Regions from separate parts of the Viridibacillus sp. FSL H8-0110 genome, predicted to be linked through region 2. Evidence: predicted binding sites of a transcription regulator. Region 2 holds the regulator's gene; the other holds the start of a gene.
What was found. Region 2 encodes Rex, which represses fermentation and respiration genes when NADH is low (regulators of the CRP and FNR family bind a similar motif). Its sites were predicted from a motif close to TTGTGAAATATTTCACAA; they were not measured.
Positions count from the first base shown of each region.

Region 1: a site for Rex is predicted at 5,650-5,667, ahead of MHH98_RS10955 (anaerobic C4-dicarboxylate transporter family protein). Genes of this name have one in related genera too.

Region 1 is NZ_JBBOPJ010000001.1:2,191,197-2,198,572, reverse strand. It holds gene MHH98_RS10980 (NAD(P)/FAD-dependent oxidoreductase) at 1-826, opposite strand, end outside; gene MHH98_RS10975 (excalibur calcium-binding domain-containing protein) at 1,180-1,761, shown strand; gene MHH98_RS10970 (CPBP family intramembrane glutamic endopeptidase) at 2,117-2,821, opposite strand; gene MHH98_RS10965 (MerR family transcriptional regulator) at 2,911-3,636, shown strand; partial or broken gene MHH98_RS22080 (YjcZ family sporulation protein) at 4,785-4,856, shown strand; gene MHH98_RS10955 (anaerobic C4-dicarboxylate transporter family protein) at 5,741-7,054, shown strand; gene MHH98_RS10950 (hypothetical protein) at 7,355-7,376, shown strand, end outside.
Region 2 is NZ_JBBOPJ010000001.1:384,757-392,132, reverse strand. It holds gene groL (chaperonin GroEL) at 1-64, opposite strand, end outside; gene groES (co-chaperone GroES) at 102-386, opposite strand; gene MHH98_RS02050 (CPBP family intramembrane glutamic endopeptidase) at 573-1,283, shown strand; gene tatC (twin-arginine translocase subunit TatC) at 1,373-2,146, opposite strand; gene MHH98_RS02040 (twin-arginine translocase TatA/TatE family subunit) at 2,164-2,352, opposite strand; gene MHH98_RS02035 (redox-sensing transcriptional repressor Rex) at 2,434-3,072, opposite strand; gene MHH98_RS02030 (ABC-F family ATP-binding cassette domain-containing protein) at 3,199-5,139, shown strand; gene tsaD (tRNA (adenosine(37)-N6)-threonylcarbamoyltransferase complex transferase subunit TsaD) at 5,515-6,534, opposite strand; gene rimI (ribosomal protein S18-alanine N-acetyltransferase) at 6,534-6,977, opposite strand; gene tsaB (tRNA (adenosine(37)-N6)-threonylcarbamoyltransferase complex dimerization subunit type 1 TsaB) at 6,989-7,376, opposite strand, start outside.

The sequences.
Region 1 (7,376 bases), 1.8 Mb from region 2:
CCCCTTCTTCCAAATCGGAGCGAAGGGTTTCAAATGCTCTTTTTCCAATCGCCTCTGGTCCGTTTTCTCCATACTCATCCAAATAATCTTCAGCGGCAATAAGTGTATAATCGGATAGTTGTCTTGCCTCAAATCTTGAATTAGAAATTAAGGTGTGAATGAGCTTTTTTGGAGATTTCATACGAATAATAATTGATGGTGAAGACTCAATAGGAATATCAAGACCAAGAGGTTTACACAGCTCAGGTAACGCTGTACCAGTTGCTAATACAATTACATCTGATTCTATATAACCTTTTGAAGTATGTATGCCAACAACTTTGGTACCCTCTTTTTTTATTTGTGTCACTTTTGTATCGAATAATATATTTACCCCGTTTTCTTCCGCTATCTTTACCAAAAGATTCGTTAGGACATTAGGGTCTACCGCGCCTTCTTTATAAGCATAAAGAGCTTCCTCAGGATATTCTTTCAAATGAGGTTCTAACTCCGATATTTGCTGACGAGTTATTTTTTTCACATGAGATTTATTGATGCTTGTGAGATTTCCCCATGTAAGTGCACCGTTCCAATCTACCTTCAATTCTGGTATCTCTTTTTCCAATACATGATATTCTGCAAGTGACTCGTCATACAAATGTTGAAAGTTATTTGGAACACGACCTGATGGATTAATCCAAGCAAAAGATTTCTCTGTTACCCCATATCCTGCTTTTGAGTGACACTCAACTAAAGTGACATTCTGATTTTCCTTTGATAGATTATAAGCTATAGACGCACCAACAATCCCTGCACCAACAATTGTAATCTTTTGCTTTTTAGTCATAACTATTCCTCCCTCTATAAATGTTGATATATCAATGATTTGACCCGTAAAAAACCTTTGGTATAACTAGCCGTTTGCGATTTTAGATATGTATTTTTTGGAATATCTGTTTGTACATAAAGAAAGACACCTCTTTTTTTTCACATGTTTATAATCCGTATTTCAACATCCTTTCTAATATATACGTTTAGATATAAAGAGAGTTTCAAATATTACTATATATTCATAAAATATATAATATTTAATTTTTTCATTCTCTTCCTTTTTCTCAAACCAAATTTTCATTTACTTATCGAGCTTTTATAACTAAAATTGATTAGTGTTAATTAACTAGAAATAAACGGAGGAACAAAATGAAGGACAAGGATACTATAAAAGTAATAATATTGTTGCTTATACTTGTGTGTCTATATTTGTTTATGCTTGTTTTAGAATGTATTGTAGGTTCAACTTGGAACCTCTTATTATTCCTTGCAGTCATTCTCACAACAATATGGTGCTACTATAAAAAGAAAAGAAAAAAAACATATACCAAAGGAGTTATTTTACTAATTATTTTATTATTAATATTAATTTGGTCTATTGGCCCCTGTGTTTACGAAAAACATATAGCTGAACTAGAGAAGAGTGAATTAGAAGAAAAACAAAGAAAAATTGAAGCCGCAAATTATGTAAAAGAGATGGAAGAAGATATGAAGAAATCTCAAGAAGAGGCAAAGAAAGAATATGATAAAAGAAAAGTAGAAAAAGAAGAATCTAAAAAGGATGAAAAAGCCAAAACATCTTCTACTACAATTTACAATTTTAAAATAGATAAGGATTGTTCAGATTTTAGCAACGCTTCTGAAGCAACTAAATTTATGAACGAGTCAAAGGCAGCTGGCTTTGGAGACCATCGGTTGGATCGAAATAAAGACGGAATTGCTTGCAACTAAAAAAATAAACAAACAAAATCGAAGGTCATTACGTTTAATAGTAATACCTTCTTTTCTTTTTTGACTGTACACCTATCGAATATAATCATAGTCAACACTAGTAACAAGAGTATCTATTACTAGACTTTATTAAACAATATTGTTCATATTTTATTGTTTACTTATTGAAGTAAAGCACCGTTAGTTTAAGTACATTATTTCACAAACTTTGTTGATTTTACATAATTCATTTTATTCATTACAGGAATGCTACCCGACAGGCTGCATAATAAAAAAGACTGCTTATTAGCAGTCTTTTTCAGCTCTTGTATCTGGTAGTTAGCATGGTATGTTCCGGCTACTCATAACAACATCTTTATCCCAAACTTGTCAACAAAACCATAATCCCATTAGTAAAACCGTGAATAATAACTGATGGCCAGATCGAATTAGTTCGTTCATACGCTAAAGCAAAAATGATACCACTAAAGAAATTTACTGGCATTACATTATATGTTGGAATATGAACAATTGTAAAGATTGTTGAGCTAAGTAAAATTGCTCCAATAAATCCTATACGTGTACGTAACCAACGATATAAAAAACCGCGATAAAAAATTTCTTCGTATATTGGTGAGATAACCGCCGCAGAAATAAAGGCAATTAGAACCGTAACGAAAGTTACATTTTGCTGTATTGCCTCGGTTTTGCTGTTCTCCCACGAATTCCCTATAAAACTAGTAAGCACTACAATTATCACGGCACCAACCATTAAGATAACAGAAAATATAACAATGATTTTCCAATCCTTAACAGCGAATCTTTTTATCCCTACTTCACTCCAAGAAAGTTTTTTCGGACGGAGAGCAATAAAATAAACACCTAAAATTAGAATAATTGCTATTGTCAATCCCATTAATGTTCCAGCATATAGAACATTATCAAGCCAGTGAGAATAAATTGGGTGAACAACGAATTTAATACACCCAATTACAAATACAAATTCAAGTAACATTAAAAATATAAATTCTTTCAAACCCCAACGGTCTTCTTCCTTCCAGTTCATTTCATTTGTTTTCATCCGCCATCACTCTTCCTTTATATGGTATAATCCAACTATATTAGATGACGTTACGTCACCTGCAAGCTTTATTTTTAGGAGGGAATAAAATGAAACGATGGACTACTGGACAGGTATCAAAGCAGCGAAATGTCTCCGTTCGCACACTTCGTTATTACGATCAGATTAATCTCCTCACACCAAGTTTTAAAGATGATAATGGACGACGATATTATTCAGAAGAGGATATGTTTAAATTAGAAAAAATCATCATTCTAAAATCACTTTCACTTCCACTCGAAAATATTCGCGATTTATTAGATAGACTATCCTATAAACAAATTCTAATTTCGCATCACAATTATCTACAAGATGAACTTTCCAAACTTCAAACAAGCATTTCTAATACAAAATCTTTAATTAATATGATCGACTTGGAAGAATCTTTGTCTTGGGAACGTGTCTCTCAACTTATTCAAATTTCACAAAATAGCTCTAAAAAATGGATTGACTATTTTGAAGTTGATGAAAAGGTAATCTTGCAAGAGACAATTCCAAATCTCGGCAACAATGATTCGACAACACATCAGTATATTTCTTTGCTACGACGAATTGAGTGGTGTATAAAACACAATATTAAACCTGAATCAGAGGCAGGTCACCAAATAGCTTGCGAGTTAATAGAAATATCAAACGATACTTTTCAAGGAGATACGACATTGATGGATAAGTTCTGGGAAGTCAGAAAACTGCCCTCTGAGGAAACGGGCCTATACCCGATTTCGAAAGAAGTACTGGTGTATGTAGAGCGTTGTATTGCTAATGTTACATGTTAGGAATAAGTATATGAATGGTCGGGGTAATTAGCATAATATAATAAATACAAATGGCTTATTCAACTAACCTGGCCCTTTAGTTGAATAAGTCGCCTAATTTAAGGTCATTATACTTTTTATTATTCATATTATTTACTCCTCATTCACTCCAACAATTCAAACTAGATAGTTTTTTACATAATGTTTCGTCTATATAGAATTCTTTCCTTGAAGCAACAAAAAACCTCGACTGATAGCAGTCGAGGTTTTTGTATTAAAAAATTTATAATTTTAAATGTAAGTTTTTTCACATTTTATCACTCGCAAAATTTTAGCGTTTTTATTTTATACCAAGAAGAATTTTATCTATCAATGTATGTATATGGATTTACGAACAGATATATGTTGTGTTATTCATTATTATCAAATAATGAAAACTTAAGATAATCGTTTAAGTTCTTTACAAATTCTTGGATACTAGTCATAAGTAATGGATTACCTTATTTATTAGTTCCCTATTGTCCTGCCCCTCCTATCCTTTGATGAATAGAATAATGAAGAAAGAGGATATTTTTATGGGATACTCCGGAAATATGTGCAATTTTAACAGTAACTGTGGAGACAATAAATATGGAGATAATTCAACATTCCTTCTATTTGTTGTTCTATTCATTATTCTAATTTGTCGGACTACTTTCATGTATTAATCAATTCAACACACCCAATATTTATGTGTGAAAAATTACGCTTTAGCTTCTATTCAGATTATCTAATAATGGATAAAAGTCTTCAACATTGTCAATGATTTTTCTAAAATCAATTAGTCTCCATAACCGCTTTAGATAGCTATCACTCAATGTAATAGTAGTGTAAAGCTAATTTATCCTCAAATCTCCTGGTTTGTTGTCTTCGGTGACCTTTTTCTGCAAAGTGTTCAGTAATCTTTTTTATATAGATTCATAAATTTCTACTTCAAATGGATTTCATGCAGCTCCACACCAACCAAAATCTTTCACAAACTAGGTAACACGTTTATTTATTTTTTTCAAATGAATGATTGATTAGATGAATACCTTATATCCTTTATATAACTAAACATATTCTAGATTATAGAAAGGAGGGAATTTATTATGGGAAATCAAAACTATAATGACTATGGTAGACGTAACAATTCTTCATTCGCTTTAATCGTTGTCCTATTCATTCTTCTAATTATTGTTGGCGTTAGCTTCATACATTAACTCAAAGCCTCTTTTACTAGCTAACCCATGATAGTAATTGTAAAGTTAAGGTAATTTCGCCTTACACATCCCTTTTTTCTGACATCGAGGGTCACTTGCCAACGAGTGACCCTTTTAATCGTTTCTTTCCACATATACATATTAGTTCACAATTTACTGAGCATTTCATTTCAGATATTCATTCAATATAGTGTTGAAATTTAAAATTCCACTATGGTAAATCTATTTAAAATAGTCTTCTACTCCTTCTTCTTTAACTAACCTGTCCCTTTTGTTAAGTAAGAAAAAAGAACTGTCTGAACGCTCAAAGATCTTCTACTAAAGCACCCGTACATTCTTTCACAAAGTTTATTGATTTAGCAAAATTAAACAGTTCATATATTACAAAAATGCTACCCCGTTAGTACATCTTTCATTTTGGAAATATGAAAGAATAATCCATACAATAAAAGAAAATCCCCCTGATCAAAGATATTTAATCCAATATGAAATTGGCCAAAACCTATTCCTTCTATTTCCCCGAAGGAATAGGTTTAAGTATTTTTAACCAAACTAGAAAAAATCGGTGTGCCAAGGCTAATAGTTAAAATAATGTCTAACGGCTAAATCTTTTCCCAACAATTGAAACCGATATGACTAACAATATGTATATTAAGAATTTATCTTTCATAAATTTCATCCCTTTTGAATCCTAAAGCACCCTTCTCTCTAATCGTTTACAACGGATATCCTACAATTTCATTCATGAAAAACTAAAAGTTCTATTCATGGCTATTATTAATAAAATGTCTATTTGTGAATCATTCGACAAAGAATGTAAACAAGGTTTACATATCAAAAACTTATCGTAATAAAATGACCATTCGTAATTGGAGGAAACTGATATGTTCTGGATACAATTTTTGATTTTGTTAATCTGCATCTTTATAGGTGCTAGGATAGGTGGACTTGGTCTTGGAGTAATGGGTGGTGTTGGATTAGCAATCTTTGTATTTCTTTTCGGCCTAGAACCTACTTCCGCACCTATTGATGTTATGCTGATGATTTTATCAGTAATTACTGCTGCAGGAGCTCTTCAAGCCGCAGGTGGTATGGAATATCTCGTTCATATTGCGGAGAAAGCATTAAGAAAAAATCCTAAATGGATTACATTCATCGCTCCTATCGTTACTTACGTTTTTACTTTTTGTGCAGGAACTGGACACGTTGCATACTCCGTTTTACCTGTTATTGCCGAAGTAGCCCGAGAATCAGGTGTTCGTCCTGAAAGACCAATGTCAATCGCAGTAATAGCATCACAGCAAGCAATTACAGCCAGTCCTATTTCAGCAGCGACTGTAGCATTATTAGCTTTATTAGCTGATTTCGAAATTACTTTACTAGATATTTTAATGATCTCTATACCTTCTACTTTTATCGGTTGTATGATAGCTGCTTTTGTTGTTAGTAGAAAAGGTAAAGAGCTACCAGAAGATCCGATTTATTTGAAACGCTTAGAAGAAGGCTTAGCTCCAATTAAACAAGATAAAAAAGCATTCTTTCCAACTAATGCTTCAAAACTTTCTGTTGTATTATTCTTACTTGCCGCAGTATTAATCGTTGCTCTAGGTTCATTTGAAAAATTACGTCCAGGTTGGGATATTGACGGCGTATTTACACCTATGTCTATGCCTGTTACCATTGAAATCGTTATGCTGACAATTGCTGCTTTAATCATTATTTGTTGTAAAGCAAATGTTGACGAAATTGTTTCTGGTAGTGTGTTTAAAGCCGGAGCTTCAGCAGTAGTAGCTATTTTCGGTATCGCTTGGATGGGTGACACATTCTTCAATGGTAATGCTGAACTTATTAACAGTTCGATTTCTGGCCTAGTCACAGCAGCTCCATGGTTATTTGCTATTGCATTATTTGTACTTTCTATTTTACTATACAGCCAAGCAGCAACGGTTCGAACACTAATACCTCTTGGTGTAACGCTTGGTATTAATCCAGCATTATTAATTGCCATTTTCCCAGCTGTTAATGGTTACTTCTTCATTCCAAACTATCCGACAGTAGTGGCAGCCATAAACTTTGACCGTACCGGAACAACTCGAATCGGAAAATATATTCTAAACCATAGCTTTATGCTCCCTGGTTTAGTTTCAACAATCTCTGCCGTTGTAATTGGTATATTACTAAGTTCTGTTTTACTCTAGATACTTTATTTAAAATGTAGCTTTTTATTCTTTGAGCGATTCAAGAAGGACTATTTCATTTTCCTTTTAAGAATATGTGCTAATGAATTACTCGGAGTTACATCAACTTCGAGTAATTCTTTATATAAGTATATCTATTCAGCAATTTGCCCAATTAATAGAATAAGAATTTGAATAAACTCTATATTGGTTAAAACAAATTAATTAAGCTAGAACAAGTTTTTTTATTTCCCCTTAAAGAGTGATAGGGTTTTGTTTTTAGAATTAAGGGGAATAAATCAACAGGAGATGAAAAAAATAATGAACAAGACGATTATTACTT
Region 2 (7,376 bases):
ATTTATCTACTCCGCGAAGCATTAAGCTGCGTGCTTCTTCACTAAATTTAATATCTTTTGCCATTGATGCGTACCCCCTGAATAGTTTTTAGTTTCAGTTATTAGCCGATAATAGCCAAAATATCGCTTTCGCGTAAAATTAAATATTCTTTACCTTCATATTTTACTTCAGTACCAGCGTATTGAGAGTAGATAACGCGGTCTCCTTCTTTTACGTTAAGTGGAACTGTTGTACCACTGTCAGTCAAGAAGCCAGTACCTACTGCGATAACGTTACCTTCCTGAGGTTTCTCTTTTGCAGAGTCTGGAAGAACGATGCCGAATGCTGTTTTTTCTTCTACTTCGACTAATTCGATAATAATGCGATCACCTAATGGTCTTAACAAGTGAAACAACCTCCTAGAAATGTTGAATTTATATTTTATTAGCACTCTTAAGTCATGAGTGCTAACACAATTCTTATAATAAAGAATTCCATCTTTTTTTGCAAGTAAGAAGCATAAATTATTTTGTTTTCTAAAGCGAGTATTCTACAATAGAGATAACACCTTTTTTAAGAGAGGATTTTAAATTTGAAATCAAAGAAAACCGCATTTTTTGTTTTGATTGTCTACATTATTATGCAACTGTCATCTATTCTTTTTTTGAAACCGCTTCTTAAGCTCATACAGAAAATGAATCCTGACCTTAGTTTAAACTCAGCTATTCTCATGACCCAAGGTTGGTGGATATTCATCAGCATGGGTACCGCTCTAATCGTTTCACTCATTCTCGTTAGGAGAGATAAAGGTTTTTGGCAAGTTTTTAAAGGTGAAAAGGCTTCTATTCCTATGTCAATCGGCTGGGGTATAATTGGCTTCTTCCTCGTATTCTTTGGCCAAACAGTCGGTGCCCTCATCGAACAAGGTCTAGGCATAAAAACTGGCTCAGAAAATACAGCTAATTTAATTGAAATTGCAGATGTGGCACCAGTAGCTATTATAGGTATTGTAGTGTTTGGACCGATTTTAGAGGAATTTATCTTCCGCCGTGTTATTTTCGGTTCAATTTTCCGAAAGACAAATTTCTTTATTGCTGCTGCAGTAAGTGCAATTGTCTTTGCCGTGATCCACTTCGACTTTTCACACATCATACTGTATGCGATTTCAGGCTTTATATTCGCGTTTTTATATCATAAGACACAACGCATTATTACATCGATTATTGCGCATATGATGCTAAATGGCTTTGTAACTTTAGTTCAACTTTATCAAGATGATCTTATGAAGTTTTTAGGACAGTAAGATTGCCGACCTACTCTTTTGTGGAGTAGGTTTTTTTATGTATTCCCTCATCTATTTTTAATTTTCCAAATAAAAAATCCTTCTACTGATTATTCATCAGTAGAAGGATTGTTTGCCAATTCAATTTGGCGTTGCTGTTCCGCTTTTAAATACTTGCGGTAGCCTACACGAGAAATAAGGATACTAATCTCATATAAAATACAAAGCGGTAATGTTACAAACATATGAGACATAATATCTGGTGGGGTAATGATAGCCGCAATGATTAGTAAGATAAAGTACGCGTATTTTCGTACTTTAGTCAACATCATTGGTGTGATTATACCTAAGCGTGTAAGGAATAAGACCACTATTGGCAATTGGAATATTACTCCGAATGGCAAGGTGATTTGCATTAAAAATTCGAAGTATTCATTGATTCCTATCGTTTGTTGCACATCTAATTCCACAGACATTTGCATCATAAACTTAATAATATAAGGGAACAATAGTTCATATGAGAACACGACGCCTCCCAAGAATAGTAATACACTGTATGGAATATAGCTTAGTGTTACTCTACGTTCTTTTTCATATAAACCTGGACTAATAAATGACCAAATCTGATACAAAATAACAGGCGATGTTATGACAACAGATAGAATGAAAATAACTTGGAAATAGACCTTTACTGGATCTGTTACTTTAAATGAATGCAATTGTAGTTGTTGTGCTTCTTCACTATTAAATTGTAAAAAGTGGATTAACGGTTCAGCTAAAAAGAAGCTACCGATAACACTAATAACAAAGAAAACGGCAACAATATATAGCCGTTTTCTTAATTCTTCTATATGTTCGATTATCGTTAGTTCATTATTGTTCATCCAACTAACATCCTAACTTATTTTTCTTCTTTTTTAACATCGACGACTTTTTTTGTATCCTCTTCGTCTTCTGCTAAACCTTTAGTAGCGTTTTTGAATTCGCGGAGAGTAGAACCCATTGCTTTTCCAAGCTCAGGTAATTTCTTCGGTCCGAAAATAAGTAGGGCTACAGTCCCTATGATAATAGCACTCCCTGGGCCAACCATAACAGACACCTCCTCATAATATCTTCTTATTTTAACTCATTTCGCTAAATTATGCTATTTTATAAATGTGAATATTTCGAGTTATTCTTCATCATTTCGCATGAAGTATATAAGCGTTTGTAACTCGATAGATAAGTCAATCGTATGCACCCGAATTGAATCCGGTACTGATATTCTAATCGGTGTGAAGTTTAATATACCTCTAACATTCATCTTCACTAAACGATCTGTCATCATCTGTGCAGAGCGTGATGGTACAGTTAAGATAGGAAGCTCTGCTCCGTACTCAACAAACTTGTCCTCTAACGCATCCGGATGATACACAGGTATACCACTTATCATTTTACCTTCTAGCGGAGCTTTTGTATCAAATGCAACGACAATTTTTGTATTATGATTCTTTTGAAAGTTATATTTCAAAAAGGCATTCCCTAAATTCCCTACCCCTATTAGTGCTACATTCATACGCTCATCTTGGTCTAATATATTTCTAAAAAACGCTAGCATTTTTTGGACATCGTAGCCGTAGCCCTTTTTGCCAAGCGCTCCAAAATGAGAAAAGTCTCTACGAATGGTCGCAGAATCAATTTTCATCGCTTCACTTAATTCCTTTGAAGAGACGCGTTCCTGCCCTGCTTTAGCGAAGTTTTGAATAAATCGATAATAGAGAGGAAGCCTTTTTGTCGTAGCTTGTGGAATTTTAGTTGTTTCGTGTTTCACACAGTTTCCTCCTGCAATCAATCCGAAATCGTTTCAATATTACATGACGATTGTTATCCTGTAAAGTTATCTCATTGCACCCAACTGCGCAATCCGATAAACTAAGATTGAACTGAGGTGTCTAAAATGATTGTTTTACAAGTCAATCAATTATATAAATCTTACATTGCGGATGAAATTTTAAGCGGCGTTAAGCTAGAAGTACAGCATCGAGATCGTGTTGCACTTGTTGGCCGTAACGGCGCTGGTAAATCTACATTACTGAAAATTATAGCGGGTCAGCTTTCTTATGATTCTGGTGATATCATTATGCCAAAAGATGTTCGCCTAGGATATTTAGAACAACATGCTGGTTTAGAATCTTCTCTAACTATATGGGAAGAAATGATGACTATTTTCGAACCGATAAAAAAACAAGAACAGCAGTTACGAAACTTAGAGCATAAAATGGCTGATCCTGCTGTTTATGAGGATGCAGAAACTTATGCTAAGGTAATGGCTGAGTACGATCAGTTACAGCATGACTTCAAAGAGCAAGGTGGCTATCAATACGAAGCCGATACACGCTCCGTTTTGCATGGTATGCAATTCTATCCAGCTGATTATGACAAGTATATTTCTGCCCTTTCTGGTGGGCAACGTACCCGTCTTGCCCTTGCAAAGCTTCTTTTAACTAAGCCTGATTTGTTAATCTTGGATGAACCTACAAACCATCTAGATATTGAAACATTAAGCTGGCTTGAAAACTATTTAAAAAATTATGACGGCGCTATTTTAATCGTATCACATGACCGCTATTTCTTGGACCAAGTTGTATCTATTGTTTACGAAGTTTCTCGTCATCATGTCACAAAGTTCACAGGTAACTATAGTCGCTACTTAGATGAGAAGGCGAAAAACTATGAACGTGATATGAAACTATTCGAAAAGCAACAAGATGAAAAGGCAAAATTAGAAGTCTTTATCCAAAAAAATATCGCTCGTGCTTCAACGACGAAAATGGCACAAAGCCGACGTAAAGTGTTAGAGAAGACTGATTGGATGGATTCACCTGATGGCGATGAGAAATCAGCGACATTTACCTTTGGCATCGACCGACAAAGTGGTAATGATGTACTGGCAGTAAATGATGTAGCAATAGGCTATGATGGGAAATTAGTATCTCAACATATTAATATGCGTATTTTCCGCGAAGATCGCATTGCCCTTGTTGGACCAAATGGTGTTGGTAAATCTACACTACTAAAAACCATTGTAAAGGACAAACCTGTCATTGCGGGAGACATTCATTATGGTACGAATATTCAAATCGGTTATTATGACCAGGAGCAAGCGAAGCTTACAAGCAACAAAACTGTTTTAAAAGAGCTTTGGGATGAATGGCCATTAATGAACGAAAAAGACATTCGCACAGTGCTAGGTCGCTTCCTATTCTCTGGTGATGACGTCAGTAAAATCGTACAAGATTTATCGGGTGGGGAAAAAGCACGTCTTGCACTCGCGAAACTGATGCTTCAAAAATGTAATTTCCTTATTCTTGATGAACCGACGAACCATTTAGACTTAGATAGTAAGGAAATATTGGAAAATGCGCTCATCGATTATCCAGGCACTTTACTATTTGTTTCCCACGACCGTTATTTCATTAATCGTATTGCTACAAAAGTTATTGATTTATCGGCTGATGGTAGCTTTGAATATTTAGGTGATTATGATTATTTTGTAGAGAAGAAAAAAGAGCTTGAAGAATTAGCAGCTGAAAAACTTGCAGCAATACCTCTTCCAAAAGAGCAAGCTCCAGAAAAAGTGACGACAAATGGAAAAATCGATAAGGAAGCGAAAAAGAAGGAACGTCAAATTCGTCGACGAATTGAAGAGATTGAAGATAGTATGGCAAACTATCAAGAGCAAATCCGTTTCATAGAGGAGCAACTGTGCGATCCAGAAATCTTCCCTGATCACGAAAAAGTAATGGCCCTTCAACATCAACTTGATGAAACCAAAGAAGAGCATGAAACAGCTGAGATGGAATGGCTTGAACTAAACGAACAACTTGAAATGTTTTAAAAGAAAACCGCGTGTCGATGAGCACGCGGTTTTTGTCGTATAAGAACAATTCATGTCCCATATATAGGTCAAGAAGAAATTTTACGTATTTTTTCTCCACAGGGTTATACACATTATAACTCCTTTATTCCCAGTATATTAACATAGTTATACACATTATCCACAACGTAAATTTATTTTACACACATTTAGTTGTGTAAAAGACAATACCATATGTTGAAAACACACATATTATCCACAACTTATCCACAGATTGTGCATAAGTACGAATGTTCGTATTTTTCATCCCTTGTTCCCATTTTATGAAAAAAAGATCACTTTCTGACGAAAGTAATCTTTTCTCATACACAATTTAGTTTTAGTAAATAAGTGATATTATTTATGCCAAGATACTAATTCCATACCTGGGCGTCCATTCATTCCCATATCGCTACGCTTTCCAGCTTCAAACATAAATGTACCAGCAGCAGCAATCATTGCCGCATTATCTGTGCACAATTTAAGTGGTGGCACATAAAAAGGAATACCTTCATTAGCAAATGTTTCTTCTAGTGATTTACGCAGACCTTTATTAGCTGAAACACCACCAGCTGCAATTACTTGTTTCACATTGAACTGTCGCGCTGCACGTAATGTTTTCGCTGTTAACACTTCTACAACACTATCTTGGAAACCTTTAGCAACATGTAATGGATTTACTTCGATGCCTCGTTGCTCGGCATTATGCTTATAGTTAATCACTGCAGATTTTAAACCACTAAAGCTGAAATCATATGAATCCTCTTCCAACCAAACTCGGGGAAATTTAACTGCTTCATCACTCTCATGCGCCATACGGTCAATATGCGGACCACCTGGATATTGAATATTCAATACGCGAGCTACCTTATCATAAGCTTCACCAGCAGCATCATCACGAGTTTCTCCAATCAATTCAAATGAGCCATGTTCCTTCATGAAAACAAGTTCTGTATGTCCACCAGATACCACTAGAGCAAGTAAAGGAAATTCCATCGGCTGCATTAAAGCATTTGCATATATATGCCCTGCAATATGATGTACACCTATTAACGGGAGGCCATTAGCAAATGCAAAAGCCTTCGCTGCATTAATACCAATTAAAAGTGCCCCAACTAACCCAGGACCTTCTGTTACTGCTACCGCATCTAGATTCTCTGGCTTCATATTTGCCTGCGCCAATGCCTCTTCAATCACTAGTGTCACTTGCTCTACATGGTGTCTTGAAGCAATTTCTGGTACAACACCACCAAAACGTTTGTGACTCTCAATTTGAGATGCCACTACATTTGACACTATTTCACACCCATTTTTGACAATAGAAGCTGCCGTTTCATCGCAACTACTTTCGATTCCTAATATATATCGATTTTCCATTATAAATTCACCCACATGACAAGAGCGTCCTCTTGATTATCTGTATAGTATCCTTTTCGGATACCTCCATCTTGAAAGCCAAGTTTACGATAGAGATTTTGGGCAACTGTATTTGTAACACGTACCTCTAAACTCATAACGACAACTGCCCGTTCACGAGCGATACGAATTGCTTCACGCATTAGTCCTTCACCTATCCCTAAACCCCTAGCAGATGCTGTTACTGCCACATTTGTAATTTGACTTTCATCTAATACAATCCACATGCCACAAAACCCTATAATTTGCTCTGTGCCGTCCACAGCAACAACATAGGTAGCTTGTGTATTTGTAGTCATTTCATGATAAAAAGAATCCATCGTCCACGGTGATGGGAATACTTCAGCTTCAATTGCATGCACTGCTGGTACATCCGCCACTGTCATCTCTCGATAAATAATCATCGTTTCACCTATTACTGACCTTTCTGCTCTTTTATCCAATTCGCCTCAGCTTCAGCTAAACGACGATATTGAGGTACAAATGAATGTACAGCTTCAATATCAGGCAATTCCTGTTGTGAAGCTAATTGAATTAGCTGACTAGCACTAGGTAAATCTAAAGTAAAAGGTGCACGTACTGCATGATCTCCTAGTTGGTCTTGGATTGACTCCCAAAATAAATCCACATCATGTCCAACGAACATCACTGGTGCATTTAAGTTCTTTAAATTTTCAAGTAATCCTTGCAAGCTATAATGCCCATCCTCAACTGCTGACGTTAGACCTGCTGACATATTATAAGCACCTGCGTAGACATTTTGTCTTCTCGCGTCAATAATAGAGCATACAACTCCATTATAA